Regions from separate parts of the Mesorhizobium sp. YR577 genome, predicted to be linked through region 1. Evidence: predicted binding sites of a transcription regulator. Region 1 holds the regulator's gene; the other holds the start of a gene.
What was found. Region 1 encodes LexA, which represses DNA repair genes until DNA is damaged. Its sites were predicted from a motif close to TGTTCNNNNTGTGTTCNG; they were not measured.
Positions count from the first base shown of each region.

Region 1 (6,633 bases):
AAAGACGCAGGCCGACACGCTTCTCGGCACTGTCGCCAAGGACCGGATTGCCGACAAGGCCGTCGCGGACGCCGCCTTTGCGCTGGGCGCCAACGAGGTGAGCCCGGTCGTGCAGGGTGCATTCGGCCCGGTGCTTTTGCGCGTCACCGAAATCAAGCCTGCGGTGGAAAAGCCACTCGCCGAGCTGTCGGCTGAAATTCGCAAGAACCTGGCGCTGACCGAGGCCAGCCGCGTCCTGATCCAGACGCATGACGCTTATGAGGATGCTCGTGCCAATGGCGAATCGATGAAGGAAGCCTCCGACAAGCTTAAGCTCAAGGTCGTGACCATCGACGCCATCGATCGTTCAGCCCTGCGTCCGGATGGTTCGATCGTCAACACATTGCCCCAGTCGCGCGAACTGATTCAGGCCGTCTTCCAGGCTGACGCCGGCATCGAAAACCCGCCCGTCACCATCGGCTCGAGCGGCTATGTCTTCTATGAGGTCGAAAGTGTTACCGCCGCCCGCGATCGCACGCTGGACGAGGTGCGCGAAAAAGCAGTTGCCGACTGGACCAAGCAGGAGACGGCGACGCGGCTTGCCGCCAAGGGTGCGGAATTTCAAAAGCGCCTGAAGGACGGCACGTCGCTGGATACGCTGGCAAGCGAACTGTCGCAGGAAAAGCAGACCAAGCGCGGGTTGAAGCGCGAAGCCGACGATGCCGATTTCGGCAAGCCGGGCGTCGCCGCAGCCTTTGGCGTCGGCGAAAACGGCGTCGGCGTGTTCCCGGCTCCGGCTGGAGACGCACAGATCCTGTTCAGGGTTGCCGAGGTGTTCGAGCCTGCCGGCGCAGGCGCCGATACAGTGCCGGAAGATGCGCGCAAGCAGTTTGCGGCCGGTATGTCGGATGATCTTCTCGACCAGTTGGTGGCGCGGTTGCAGACGCAGTATACCGTCGAGATCAACCGAAACGCTGTCACCCAGGCACTCGCCTTCTGACGATGACCACGCTCAAACCGCATCTCGCCAAGGTCGCCACGGGAGCGGCCCTGACTTTCGAGGAGGCCAAGGAGGCCTTCGACATCATCATGTCGGGCGATGCCACGCCCGGCCAGATCGGCGCTTTCCTGATGGCGTTGCGCGTGCGCGGCGAAACCGTCGAAGAAATCTCCGGCGCGGTCGCAACGATGCGCGAAAAGATGCTGCGGGTCGACGCTCCTGCGGGATCCATCGACATCGTCGGCACCGGCGGGGACGGTTCGCACAGCGTGAACATTTCCACCGCTTCTGCCTTCGTCATTGCCGGCTGCGGCGTGCCGGTGGCCAAGCACGGCAACCGTGGCCTGTCCTCACAGACGGGCGCGGCCGACGTGCTGATGGCGCTTGGCGTGAAGATCGACCTGACGCCCGAGGCGATCGGCAACTGCATTCATGAAGTCGGCGTCGGCTTCATGTTCGCGCCGGCGCATCACCCCGCGATGCGCCATGTCGGACCTACGCGCGTCGAACTCGGCACCCGCACGATCTTCAACATCCTTGGCCCCCTTTCCAACCCGGCCGGCGTCACCCGCCAGATGGTCGGCGTGTTTGCAGCGGAGTGGGTGGAACCGGTTGCCGAGACGCTGAAAGCACTGGGCGCGGAAAATGCCTGGGTGGTTTATGGCGACGGCTTTGACGAGATCACAGCGACCGGCGAAACCAATGTGGCGGAACTGGCGGACGGCAAGCTGAGGAGCTTTGTGGTGACGCCTGAGCAATTCGGCCTCAAGCGGCATATCAAGGATGATCTGCGCGGCGGCGATGCGGCCTTCAACGCCAAGGCGCTGCGGGATATGCTGTCGGGAGCGCCCGGTGCCTATCGCGACACGGTGCTGATGAATGCAGGTGCCGGCCTGGTCGTTGCCAGCAAGGCCGCAACGCTGGCGGACGGCGTGAAAGCTGCCGCGGCGGCAATCGACAATGGCCAAGCGCTCGGTGTTCTCGACGCGCTGGTAAGAGTTTCGAACGGATAGAACATGGCCGATATTCTAACCAGGATCGAGGCCTACAAGCGCGATGAGATCGCAGCCGCCAAGGCCAGCACACCGCTTGCAGAACTCAAGGCACGCGCCCGCGACGCAGAGGCACCGCGCGGCTTTCAGGCTGCCTTGCAGGCCAAGCGCGATGCCGGCGGCTTCGCGCTGATCGCCGAAATCAAGAAGGCAAGCCCGTCCAAGGGCTTGATTCGGCCCGATTTCGACCCGCCGGCGCTGGCACAAGCTTATGAACAAGGCGGCGCGGCCTGCCTTTCAGTGCTGACCGACACGCCGTCGTTCCAAGGCGCCCCGGAATTCCTGACCAAAGCGCGCGCGGCCTGCAAACTACCGGCCCTGCGCAAGGATTTCATGTTCGAGCCTTATCAGGTCTATGAAGCACGCGCCTGGGGCGCGGATGCCATTCTGATCATCATGGCCAGCCTGACGGACGACGATGCCAAGGCACTGGAAGATGCGGCCTTCGAACTCGGCATGGACGTTCTGATCGAAGTGCATGACGAGGCTGAGACAGAGCGGGCACTGAAACTGTCCTCGCAACTGGTTGGCATTAACAACCGCAACCTGCGGACCTTCGAGACAAGCCTTGAGACGTCGGAAAGATTGTCGTCACTGGTGCCCGATGACCGCTTGCTGGTCGGCGAAAGTGGGATCTTTACCCACGAGGATTGCCGGCGGCTGGAACGTTTCGGCATCGGCACATTCCTGGTCGGTGAGAGCCTGATGCGGCAGCAGGACGTGGCAGCGGCAACGCGTGCGCTGCTGACTGGCAAGGCCGCGCAAGCGGTAAATGGCTAGGCCATGAGCGGCAAACCCGCCCTCACCCATCTCGGCGTCGAAGGCCAGGCGCATATGGTCGATGTCGGCGAAAAGGCTGAAACAGAGCGCACGGCGATCGCCGAGGGCTTTGTCACCATGTTGCCCGAAACGCTGAAACTGATCCGCGAGGGCAACGCCAAGAAGGGCGATGTTCTTGGCACTGCGCGCATCGCCGGCATCATGGCGGCCAAGCGGGCACATGAGCTGATCCCGCTCTGCCACCCGCTGCTCCTAACCAAGGTTTCGGTCGACATCGAAGCTGACGATTCCCTGCCCGGCCTGCGCGTGACCGCACTTGCCCGCGTCACCGGCAAGACCGGTGTCGAAATGGAAGCGCTGACGGCGGCTTCCGTCGCCTGCCTGACCATCTACGACATGGCCAAGGCCGTCGATCGCGGCATGGTCATTTCCGGCATCAGGCTGGTCCAGAAGACCGGCGGCAAATCCGGCGACTACCGGGTGGACGCATAGATGGCACTCCTTCCGGTCGCCGAGGCCCTACAGCGACTGCTAGATGGCGCCGGTCCCGGCAACGCGGAATCCGTAGCGTTGGCCGAGGCTGCCGAGCGCGTGCTGGCCGAACCTGTACGAGCGCTGCGCACGCAACCGCCGTTCGACGCATCGGCCATGGATGGATATGCGGTGCGCAGTGCTGACGTCGCCAATGTCCCGGCAACGCTGCACGTTATCGGCGAAGCTCCGGCTGGGCGGCGCTTTGCCGGCAAAGTAGAGCCGGGTCAGGCCGTCCGCATCTTCACGGGAGCGCCGATGCCGGATGGTGTCGATACCATCGTCATTCAGGAGAACACCCGAAAGCTCGATGGCAGAACCGTAGAGGTCACCGAAACGGTGGATGCCGGTCGCCACATAAGGCGCCGGGGCCTCGATTTTTCCACAGGCGACCTGCTGCTGGACAAAGGCAGGGTCCTGGACGCGGGTGCGCTTTCGCTTGCAGCCTCGGCCAACCACCCTCGCCTTCCCGTCGTGAAAAAGCCGCTGCTGGCGATCATCGCCACCGGCGACGAGCTTTTGCCGCCGGGCAGCGAACCAGGCCCCGACCAGATCATCGCCTCGAACAGCTTCGGCGTGGCAGCGATCGCCGAATCGGTTGGCGCAAGGGTGCTCGACCTCGGCATCGCGCCCGATCGCAAGGAGGCCATCGCGGCGCTGATCAAGCGAGCCATGGAGGCCGGCGCAGACGTGATCGTGACTCTGGGCGGCGCATCCGTCGGCGATCACGACTTCATCCACGACGTTTTGACCAGCGAAGGCGTAAAGCTCGATTTCTGGAAGATCGCTATGCGGCCCGGCAAGCCGCTGATGTTCGGCCGACTCGGGCACACCCGCTGCATCGGCTTGCCCGGAAATCCGGTGGCGAGTCTTGTCTGCTCGCATCTGTTCCTGAAGCCGCTGCTGTCGCGACTTGGCGGGCGGCACCATGTGTCTGATATCCATGAGGCTTTCCTCGGCGCAGCAATGCAGGCCAACGATCTGCGCCAGGATTATGTGCGCGCCGTTCTTCGAGACGACGATGCCGGGCTCGTAGCGACGCCGTTCGAGATCCAGGATTCCTCAATGCTGAGGACATTCACCGAGGCCAATGCGTTGATCATCCGCGAACCTTTTGCGCCGGCGGCCGAGGCTGGTGCGCCATGCACCGTCCTGAGGATTCGCTAGGTCAGGCCTATCGATCGGCACATATCCGATCGACTGGTTCCAATATCGGCGCGTTCGCGTATTGTTTCCAGTACCTTAAGATATTCATTAAAATTTAAACGGTTGCAGAACACAAATGGAACAGATAGTGTTTGTTCTGGTTTTGTTTTTGGTTTGATTCTTCGGGGGTGGCCATGCTGACGCGCAAGCAACACGAGCTTCTAATGTTCATCCACGAGAGGATGAAAGAAGCGGGAATCCCGCCTTCCTTCGATGAAATGAAGGAAGCGCTCGATCTGGCATCGAAATCCGGCATCCACAGGTTGATCACTGCTCTTGAAGAGCGCGGGTTCATTCGCCGGCTACCGAATCGCGCTCGCGCACTCGAAGTTCTCCGCCTGCCCGACTCCATGGCCCCCGGGCTGGCACCGCAGCGCGCGAAATTCTCGCCGAGCGTCATCGAGGGCAGCCTAGGTCGACGCCCCCCGGAACCTGCGCGCGGCCCTGTAGCCGGGAATGATGATGTCGGCTCCGCCGTTTCGATCCCCGTAATGGGCCGGATCGCTGCCGGTGTGCCGATCGAAGCCATCCAGCACAAGACGCATTCAATCTCCGTGCCGCCGGAGATGATCATGGGCGGCGAGCACTATGCGCTTGAAGTCAAAGGCGATTCGATGATCGAGGCCGGTATTTTTGACGGCGACACGGTGATCATCCGCAATGCCAATACGGCAAACCCCGGCGAAATCGTCGTTGCGCTGGTAGATGAAGAGGAAGCCACGCTCAAGCGCTTCCGCCGCAAGGGCGCTTCCATTGCGCTGGAAGCCGCCAATCCAGCCTATGAAACGCGGATTTTCGGACCTGACCGTGTGAAGGTCCAGGGCAAGCTGGTGGGATTGATCCGGCGTTATTGACGACACGCGGCAGCGCCTGACTATGGTTTGGCGCTTCGCGAATTTGAGTATCTCGACTTTTTTAACTGATTGTTCGCCGGCTTACTTTCTCTCCGCTGATAAGGCGGCAGTCCTCTCGCCTCTCGAGAAAATGCTCGTTGTGTATGCCAGGGGCGGTATGGTTGTGTCAGCGCGAAACGAATTTCGGCACGACGATCCGAAATGTCGCCATAGAGATAGACGGCGGCGCTGCCGAACTTGGCCAGTTCGCGCTTGGTGACAACCAGCGGGACGGCGTCTTCGCAGACATCCTCGGCAGTCGCGTCGTCGATCACGATGAGGCTGGCATAGTCGCACGCGCGTCGCGCGGAACGCCAATCGGCAGCGTGAGCGATGATTGCGCCCGATCTGTGCGTCGCCAGACACAGACCGTTATGGCAATCGAAACCAGCAGCGAGCGAGTTCACCGGCTTTTCGCGAGATTGTCCCGACGAAACGGCCGTATCGCTTGATGCAAGGTCGGCCGCTTCAATTTCCGCGGAATCATCGAAGGACGCGTCGGTTGGTGAATTACGGCGCCCAGCCCGGCTCGACCTTTTCTTGCCGGCATCATTGATCGTATCGACCGGCTTGATCAGATATTCCGACAACAGCGCCCGCTTCCAGTTTTCGATGGTGAATTCGTTCGGCCGCGCGCGGTTGACTGCGAGATTTTCATCATCGACCGGTACGGCCACCAGTCTCGCATCTTCCGAGACGAGAATGTCTGGCGCTCGCACATCTGCCAGAAGCAGCATTCCTGCGAGCGCGAAAGGCACTGCGAGCAACCGCAGCCACGTCGAGGCCATCGTCGCAATCACCAGCGCGACGGTGAGCAATACCAGGGATCGCCCCGAAACCAGCCCGACGGCGTCGATGGGCGAGCGATCCGATATCCATTGTGAGATGACGATCATCGCCGTCAGCCCTTTGCCCATAACGTAGAAGAACGGGCCATCCAGGCCGAGCGGCATCGCCAATGAACCGGCGACAGCAAAAGGCATGACGAGGATCGATACGGCGGGCATGACGCCGAGATTGGCGAGCAGGCTGAGCGGCGAAACCCTTTGAAAATGATAGGCGCCGAATGCGGTCGTCGCGAGACCGGCGATGATCGAGGTCATGGCGAGTGCACCGACCGAGCCGATCGTGCGCTTGGTCAAACCGGCAATCAGTGACGCATTGCCCGGAGGAACAAAAGGCTTTGACCTTT
Region 1 is NZ_FPBI01000015.1:169,457-176,089, reverse strand. Features, by position in the region: gene BM413_RS21840 (peptidylprolyl isomerase) at 1-979, shown strand, start outside; gene trpD (anthranilate phosphoribosyltransferase) at 982-1,992, shown strand; gene trpC (indole-3-glycerol phosphate synthase TrpC) at 1,996-2,811, shown strand; gene moaC (cyclic pyranopterin monophosphate synthase MoaC) at 2,815-3,303, shown strand; gene glp (molybdopterin molybdotransferase MoeA) at 3,304-4,509, shown strand; gene lexA (transcriptional repressor LexA) at 4,683-5,402, shown strand; gene BM413_RS21810 (ComEC/Rec2 family competence protein) at 5,423-6,633, opposite strand, start outside.

Region 2 (6,633 bases), on a different contig from region 1:
TGTGTTGTCACCCTTGGCGATATTCGGCTCAACCCAGTTCGCCTTGTATTTCAGCATCAGGTGCGTGCGCTGCGGCGGGGTGGGCAGGTCGGTGTCGATCACTGACGCGAAGGGGTGGACAAGCTCCGGCCATGTTGGATCGTAGAGCCACAGGGCTGATCCGCACTTCTTGCAGAAATTGCGCTCCCCGCTGGAAATCTCACAGACCGGATGCTCGTCATCCTCGATCCTGGCACGATAGACGCCGATGTGGCGCTTGCCTGTAACCTTCATCGTTTCATTGTCAGCGCCGAGATTGATGGCATAACCGCCGCCGCCCTGCTGTTTGCGGCAGATCGAGCAGTAGCAGAGCTGGTAGGGGGCAGGGGTATGGCTCTCGACTTCGAAATGAACGGCACCGCAGTGGCACGAGCCTTTGAGCAGAACGGGCATTGGGCAACTCCTGGAAATAGATCGCTTCGGCATATCATGTTCAGGCATTAAAACCTGTCAGCAGAGCTTTGGTTGCCGTCATGACAAGTGCCGGGCCGCATGACATGATCGCGTCATGGACGATGAACGCATTCGCGAACTTTTCGACGGGCTTGGGCCGGTTTCGATCCGCCGTTTGTTTGGTGGCAAGGGCGTCTATTTCGATGGCGTCATCATCGCCGTAGAGATTCGTGGCGAATTCCGGTTGAAGGCGGATGCACAAAGCGCTCCCGATTTCGAGGCTGCCGGCTGCACGCAATGGACCTACACCGGATCGAGGCACGGCAAGGCGGTCGCCATGCCTTACTGGAGCATCCCTGAAGACGCCCTTGATGATCCCGAAGAGATGATGGTCTGGGCGCGCAGGGCCTATGAGGCGGGCTTGCGCGCGGGCAAGTGAGCGCCTGCTTCGCGAACTGCACCTATTCCAGAGAGCGCCTCGCGTATCGGCAGTCCGCGCATCAGAGCGACTATGGTGGCTCCTGCCAATGTCTCGAGTGAATACGCGGGATCGAGCGATCGGATCGAAAAGAGCGTTTCCCGGTCGAAACCGACAGTTGTTCCATCGTCTTCCATGATGATGCCGCATGCGAGGCCGCGTTCGCGCAGCCTCTCCGCAATCGATGTAATCTCGTCCTGCGCGCTGCCGCCTGAAAGCGCAACGGCGCCTTCGCGCTTCAAGAACAGGCATGCGAATTCGGGCAGAAGACTCGCGAAGCGCCGGATGCGGGTCGAAGATGCCGCGACCGCAACCGCAAACAGTGGCTTGCCGGCGGCGAGCGCAGCCAGCCTTTCGAGGGCAGCGGCGGGCAGGTCCGCATCGCAGACAATTGCGTCGGACCGCGCCAACACCTCCCGCATCTTCGAGCGCCGCATCTGTTTCGGAAAGACGAGGTCGTAAAGCGCCGTGTCGTCGAGCCCGGCAATGAGGCGGTGGTCGCTGTCCAGCAGGGCCGTCCGGCTCGGTGTCCTGCGATCCAGGAAAACCACGGAAAGGTCTTCAATGCCTTCTGCGGCAATGGCGCGGGATACCGTTTCGCCCGCAATATCTCCGCCCCTGATCGAGATCAGTGAAGCGGAGCCGCCAAGCTGCACAGCCATGCGCGCGGCATTGAACGCGTCGCCGCCGACATCTTCGCGCATCACGCCGGGATTGAATTCGCCCGGTGCGAATGAGCCGGTGGCCTGGCCATGCCGGACTATATGCGCGCCGCCTATGGCCAGAATTCTGGAAGACTTCATCGCGCATCCTGTTAAAATGAAAACCTGGTGGCGACCTTATCGCGCGGGCACAGGCCTTGGACAGTCCGCAGCAGCGAATCGCCAAGGCTGCGCGTCAGGCACGCAAGCTCGCGAACACAATCGCAGCCATCTGTGCGTTTCTATAGTACAAAAATAGAACATTCGTGGAAATATGTTACTTATCAACCACTTGAGGCCTCTTGCCAAATGAGAACAAAAGAGGTACATGTTGATGACAAAACCGGGTTGCCCGGCCTTTCATTGACGTCCAAGGGGTAATGTATCATGGCTCAGAATTCGTTGCGGCTTGTAGAGGACAAAACGGTGGACAAATCAAAGGCTCTGGATGCCGCGCTGTCGCAGATCGAGCGCGCTTTCGGAAAAGGTTCGATCATGCGCCTCGGCGCAAATGAGAAGATCGTCGAGATAGAGACGGTTTCGACCGGCTCTCTCGGTCTGGATATCGCACTCGGTGTCGGCGGCCTGCCGCGCGGCCGAATCATCGAAATCTACGGTCCGGAAAGCTCGGGCAAGACGACGATGGCGCTGCATACGGTTGCCGAGGCGCAGAAGAAGGGTGGCATTTGCGCATTCGTTGATGCCGAGCATGCCCTAGATCCGGTCTATGCCCGCAAGCTTGGAGTCGATCTCGAGAACCTCCTGATCTCGCAGCCGGACACCGGGGAGCAGGCACTGGAAATCTGCGACACGCTGGTGCGTTCGGGTGCTGTCGATGTTCTGGTCGTCGATTCGGTTGCGGCACTTACGCCGCGAGCCGAAATCGAAGGCGAGATGGGCGATTCCCTGCCGGGTCTGCAGGCGCGCCTGATGAGCCAGGCGCTGCGCAAGCTTACGGCTTCCATCTCGCGTTCCAACACGATGGTCATCTTCATCAACCAGATCCGCATGAAGATCGGCGTGATGTTCGGTTCGCCCGAGACGACGACCGGCGGTAACGCGTTGAAGTTCTATGCTTCAGTTCGCCTCGACATTCGCCGCATCGGCTCGGTCAAGGATCGCGATGAGGTCGTCGGCAACCAGACCCGCGTCAAGGTGGTGAAGAACAAGCTGGCGCCGCCCTTCAAGGTGGTCGAGTTCGATATCATGTATGGTGAGGGCGTTTCCAAGACCGGCGAGCTTGTCGATCTCGGCGTGAAGGCCGGCGTGGTCGAGAAGTCGGGCGCCTGGTTCTCCTACAATTCCCAGCGTCTTGGTCAGGGCCGTGAAAACGCAAAGCTGTTTCTGCGCGACAATCCCGACACCGCTCGCGAGATCGAACTGCTCTTGAGGCAGAATGCAGGATTGATCGCCGAGAAATTCCTTGAGGGTGGACCGGAAGCCGATTTCGAGGATGATGCTGGCGAAGCCAACGAAGCATAAGGCTTCTTGCGCTCAGCTGTTTCGACAAGCCGCCGGCCTTTGCGCCGGCGGTTTTATTTTGAGCGGAAGTAACCTTTCGCGGATGCGGATTTACGGTACTTTGGCGTTCTGGACAGGGGTGGGTGCGAAGGCTAAAAGGCCATGTCCATTTTCCGCCTTCAGCACGGGCGGAATTCTCACAAAGGCAAAGACATGAGTGGCGTAAACGAAATCCGGTCGACTTTTCTCGACTATTTCCGAAAGAACGGGCACGAGGTCGTTCCGTCGAGCCCGCTCGTGCCGCGCAACGACCCGACGCTCATGTTCGTCAATGCCGGCATGGTTCAGTTCAAGAATGTGTTCACCGGTCTGGAGACGCGCTCCTATTCGCGCGCCACGACCGCCCAGAAGAGCGTGCGCGCCGGCGGCAAGCATAACGACCTCGACAATGTCGGCTATACCGCGCGCCATCTCACCTTCTTCGAGATGCTTGGCAACTTTTCCTTTGGCGACTATTTCAAGGAGCGTGCGATCGAGCTCGCCTGGAACCTGATCACGAAGGACTTCGGACTTTCCAAGGACAAGCTGCTCGTCACCGTTTACCACACGGATGATGAAGCGGTGGGCTATTGGAAGAAGATCGCCGGCTTCTCCGACGACCGCATCATCCGCATCGCGACCTCGGACAATTTCTGGGCGATGGGCGATACCGGGCCGTGCGGGCCATGCTCGGAAATATTCATCGACCGCGGCGAGCACATCTGGGGCGGCCCTCCCGGCAGCCCGGAGGAGGACGGTGATCGCTTCCTTGAGTTCTGGAACCTCGTCTTCATGCAGTACGAGCAGGTGACGAAGGAGGAGCGCGTCGCGCTGCCGCGTCCCTCGATCGACACCGGCATGGGGCTGGAACGCATGGCCTCGATCCTCCAGGGTGTGGAGAGCGTCTTCGAGACGGACCTGTTCCGCCATCTGATCGACGTGACGGCTTCCGCTCTCGGCCGCGCTCCCGATGCGGACACCGTTGCGTCGTTCCGCGTGATCGCCGACCATTTGCGCTCGTCCTCTTTCCTCGTCGCTGACGGCGTGCTGCCCTCGAACGAGGGCCGCGGTTATGTGCTGCGGCGCATCATGCGCCGGGCCATGCGCCATGCGCAGTTGCTCGGTGCGAACGAGCCGCTGATGTGGAAGCTGGTGCCGGCACTGGTGCGCGAGATGGGCCAGGCCTATCCTGAACTTAGCCGCGGTGAGGCGCTGATCACAGAGACGCTGAAACTTGAAGAGACGCGTTTCGGGAAGACGCTCGCACGCGGCCTCGGACTGCTCGCCGACGCGACCGAGACGCTTCACGACGGCGACATGCTGGACGGCGAGACGGCGTTCAAGCTCTATGACACCTACGGTTTCCCGCTCGATCTGACGCAGGATGCGCTGCGCCAGCGGAACATCTCGGTGAACCTGGCCGGCTTCACCGAGGCGATGGAGCGGCAGAAGGCCGAGGCGCGCGCCAACTGGGCCGGCTCCGGCGAAGCGGCGACCGAGACCGTCTGGTTCTCGGTCCGCGAAAAGGCGGGCGCAACGGAATTCCTCGGCTACGAGACCGAGCAGGCCGAAGGCATCGTGCTGTCGCTGGTGAAGGACGGCGCGGTCGTGGACGCGGCCAAGGAGGGCGAGCAGGTCGCCGTCATTGTCAACCAGACGCCGTTCTACGGCGAGTCTGGCGGCCAGATGGGCGACACCGGGATTATCTCCGGTGAAGGCTTTTCGATCGAGGTTTCGGATACGCAGAGGAAGGCCGACGGCCTGTTCGTCCACAACGGCAACGTGACGAAGGGCGTGGTGAAGACAGGCGCTGCCGTCGAACTGAAGGTCGACCATGCGCGTCGCTCCAGGTTGCGCGCCAACCATTCGGCAACGCATCTCATCCACGAGGCGTTGCGTGAGGTGCTGGGCACCCATGTTGCGCAGAAGGGCTCGCTGGTCGCGCCCGAGCGGCTGCGCTTCGACATTTCGCATAACAAGCCGATTGCTTCGGAGGAGCTCGAAGAGGTCGAGCGCATGGCGAACGAAATCGTCGTGCAGAACAGCCCGGTCACCACGCGGCTGATGTCCGTGGACGATGCGATTGCCGAAGGCGCGATGGCGCTGTTCGGCGAAAAATACGGCGACGAGGTCAGGGTCGTTTCGATGGGCACCGGTGTTTCCGGCGCCAAAGCGAATCGGCCTTATTCGGTAGAGCTCTGCGGTGGCACGCATGTCAGGTCGACCGGTGACATCGGCCTTGTGCGCATCGTGGCGGACAGTGCGGTCGCTGCCGGCGTGCGCCGCATCGAGGCGCTGACGGGCGAGGCGGCACGCCGCCATCTCGACGAGCAGGACAGGCGGCTGAAGGCTGCGGCAGCAACCCTCAAAGTCGCGCCGGGCGACGTGCCTGCGCGCGTGGAGGCGCTGCTGGATGAGCGCAAGAAGCTGGAGCGTGAACTGACCGAAGCGCGCAAGAAGCTCGCCCTTGGTGGTTCCTCAGCCAATGGCGCCGCCGAAGAACGCGAGATCGTGGCCGGCGTCGGCTTCCTCGGCAAGTCCGTGTCCGGCGTGACGCCGAAGGATCTCAAGCCGCTGGCCGATGCCGGAAAAAGCACGCTGGGTTCGGGCGTTGTCGTTTTCGTCGGCTCCGGCGATGACGGCAAGGCCAGCGTCGTTGTTGGCGTCACGGATGATCTGACCGCGCGCTTCAGCGCGGTTGATCTGGTGCGCGTTGCATCTGCCGCACTCGGCGGGCAGGGCGGTGGTGGCCGCGCCGACATGGCTCAGGCCGGTGGGCCGGACGGCAGCAAGGCGTCCGAGGCCATCGCAGCCGTCAGGGCAGCACTGGCCGGCACCTGACGCAACTTTCATTCGGAATCAAAAAGGCCCGCGGCAGATGCCGCGGGCCTTTTTGTTTGAGGGTGGAGCGTACCGGGCGTTTTCACGCCCGGTACGGTCGAAAGCTCAGGCGGCCATTGCCTTCTTGAGGTTCTCGTCGATCTTGTCGAGGAAGCCGGTGGTCGAAAGCCAGGGCTGGTCGGGACCGATCAGCAGCGAAAGATCCTTGGTCATGTAGCCGGCTTCGACGGTCTGGATGCAGACGCGCTCCAGCGTGTCGGCGAACTTCTTCAGTTCCACGTTGTCGTCGAGCTTGGCGCGATGGGCGAGGCCGCGCGTCCAGGCGAAGATCGAGGCGATGGAGTTGGTCGAGGTCTCTTCGCCCTTCTGGTGCTGGCGATAGTGGCGCGTGACCGTGCCGTGGGCGGCTTCGGCCTCGACGGTCTTGCCGTCCGGCGTCATCAGCACCGAGGTCATCAGGCCGAGCGAGCCGAAGCCTTGTGCGACCGTGTCGGACTGGACGTCGCCGTCATAGTTCTTGCAGGCCCAGACATAGCCGCCCGACCACTTCAGGCTCGAGGCGACCATGTCGTCGATCAGGCGGTGTTCGTACCATATCTTCTTTTCCTTGAACTGCGCCTCGAACTCCTGCTCGTAGACTTCCTGGAAGATGTCCTTGAAGCGGCCGTCATAGGCCTTGAG
Region 2 is NZ_FPBI01000005.1:267,723-274,355, forward strand. Features, by position in the region: gene BM413_RS09725 (GFA family protein) at 1-432, opposite strand, end outside; gene BM413_RS09730 (TfoX/Sxy family protein) at 548-871, shown strand; gene BM413_RS09735 (PfkB family carbohydrate kinase) at 841-1,713, opposite strand; gene recA (recombinase RecA) at 1,999-3,093, shown strand; gene alaS (alanine--tRNA ligase) at 3,286-5,952, shown strand; gene BM413_RS09750 (NADP-dependent isocitrate dehydrogenase) at 6,058-6,633, opposite strand, start outside.
Region 2: the regulator LexA is predicted to act here: its motif matches at 1,857-1,874, upstream of recA (recombinase RecA).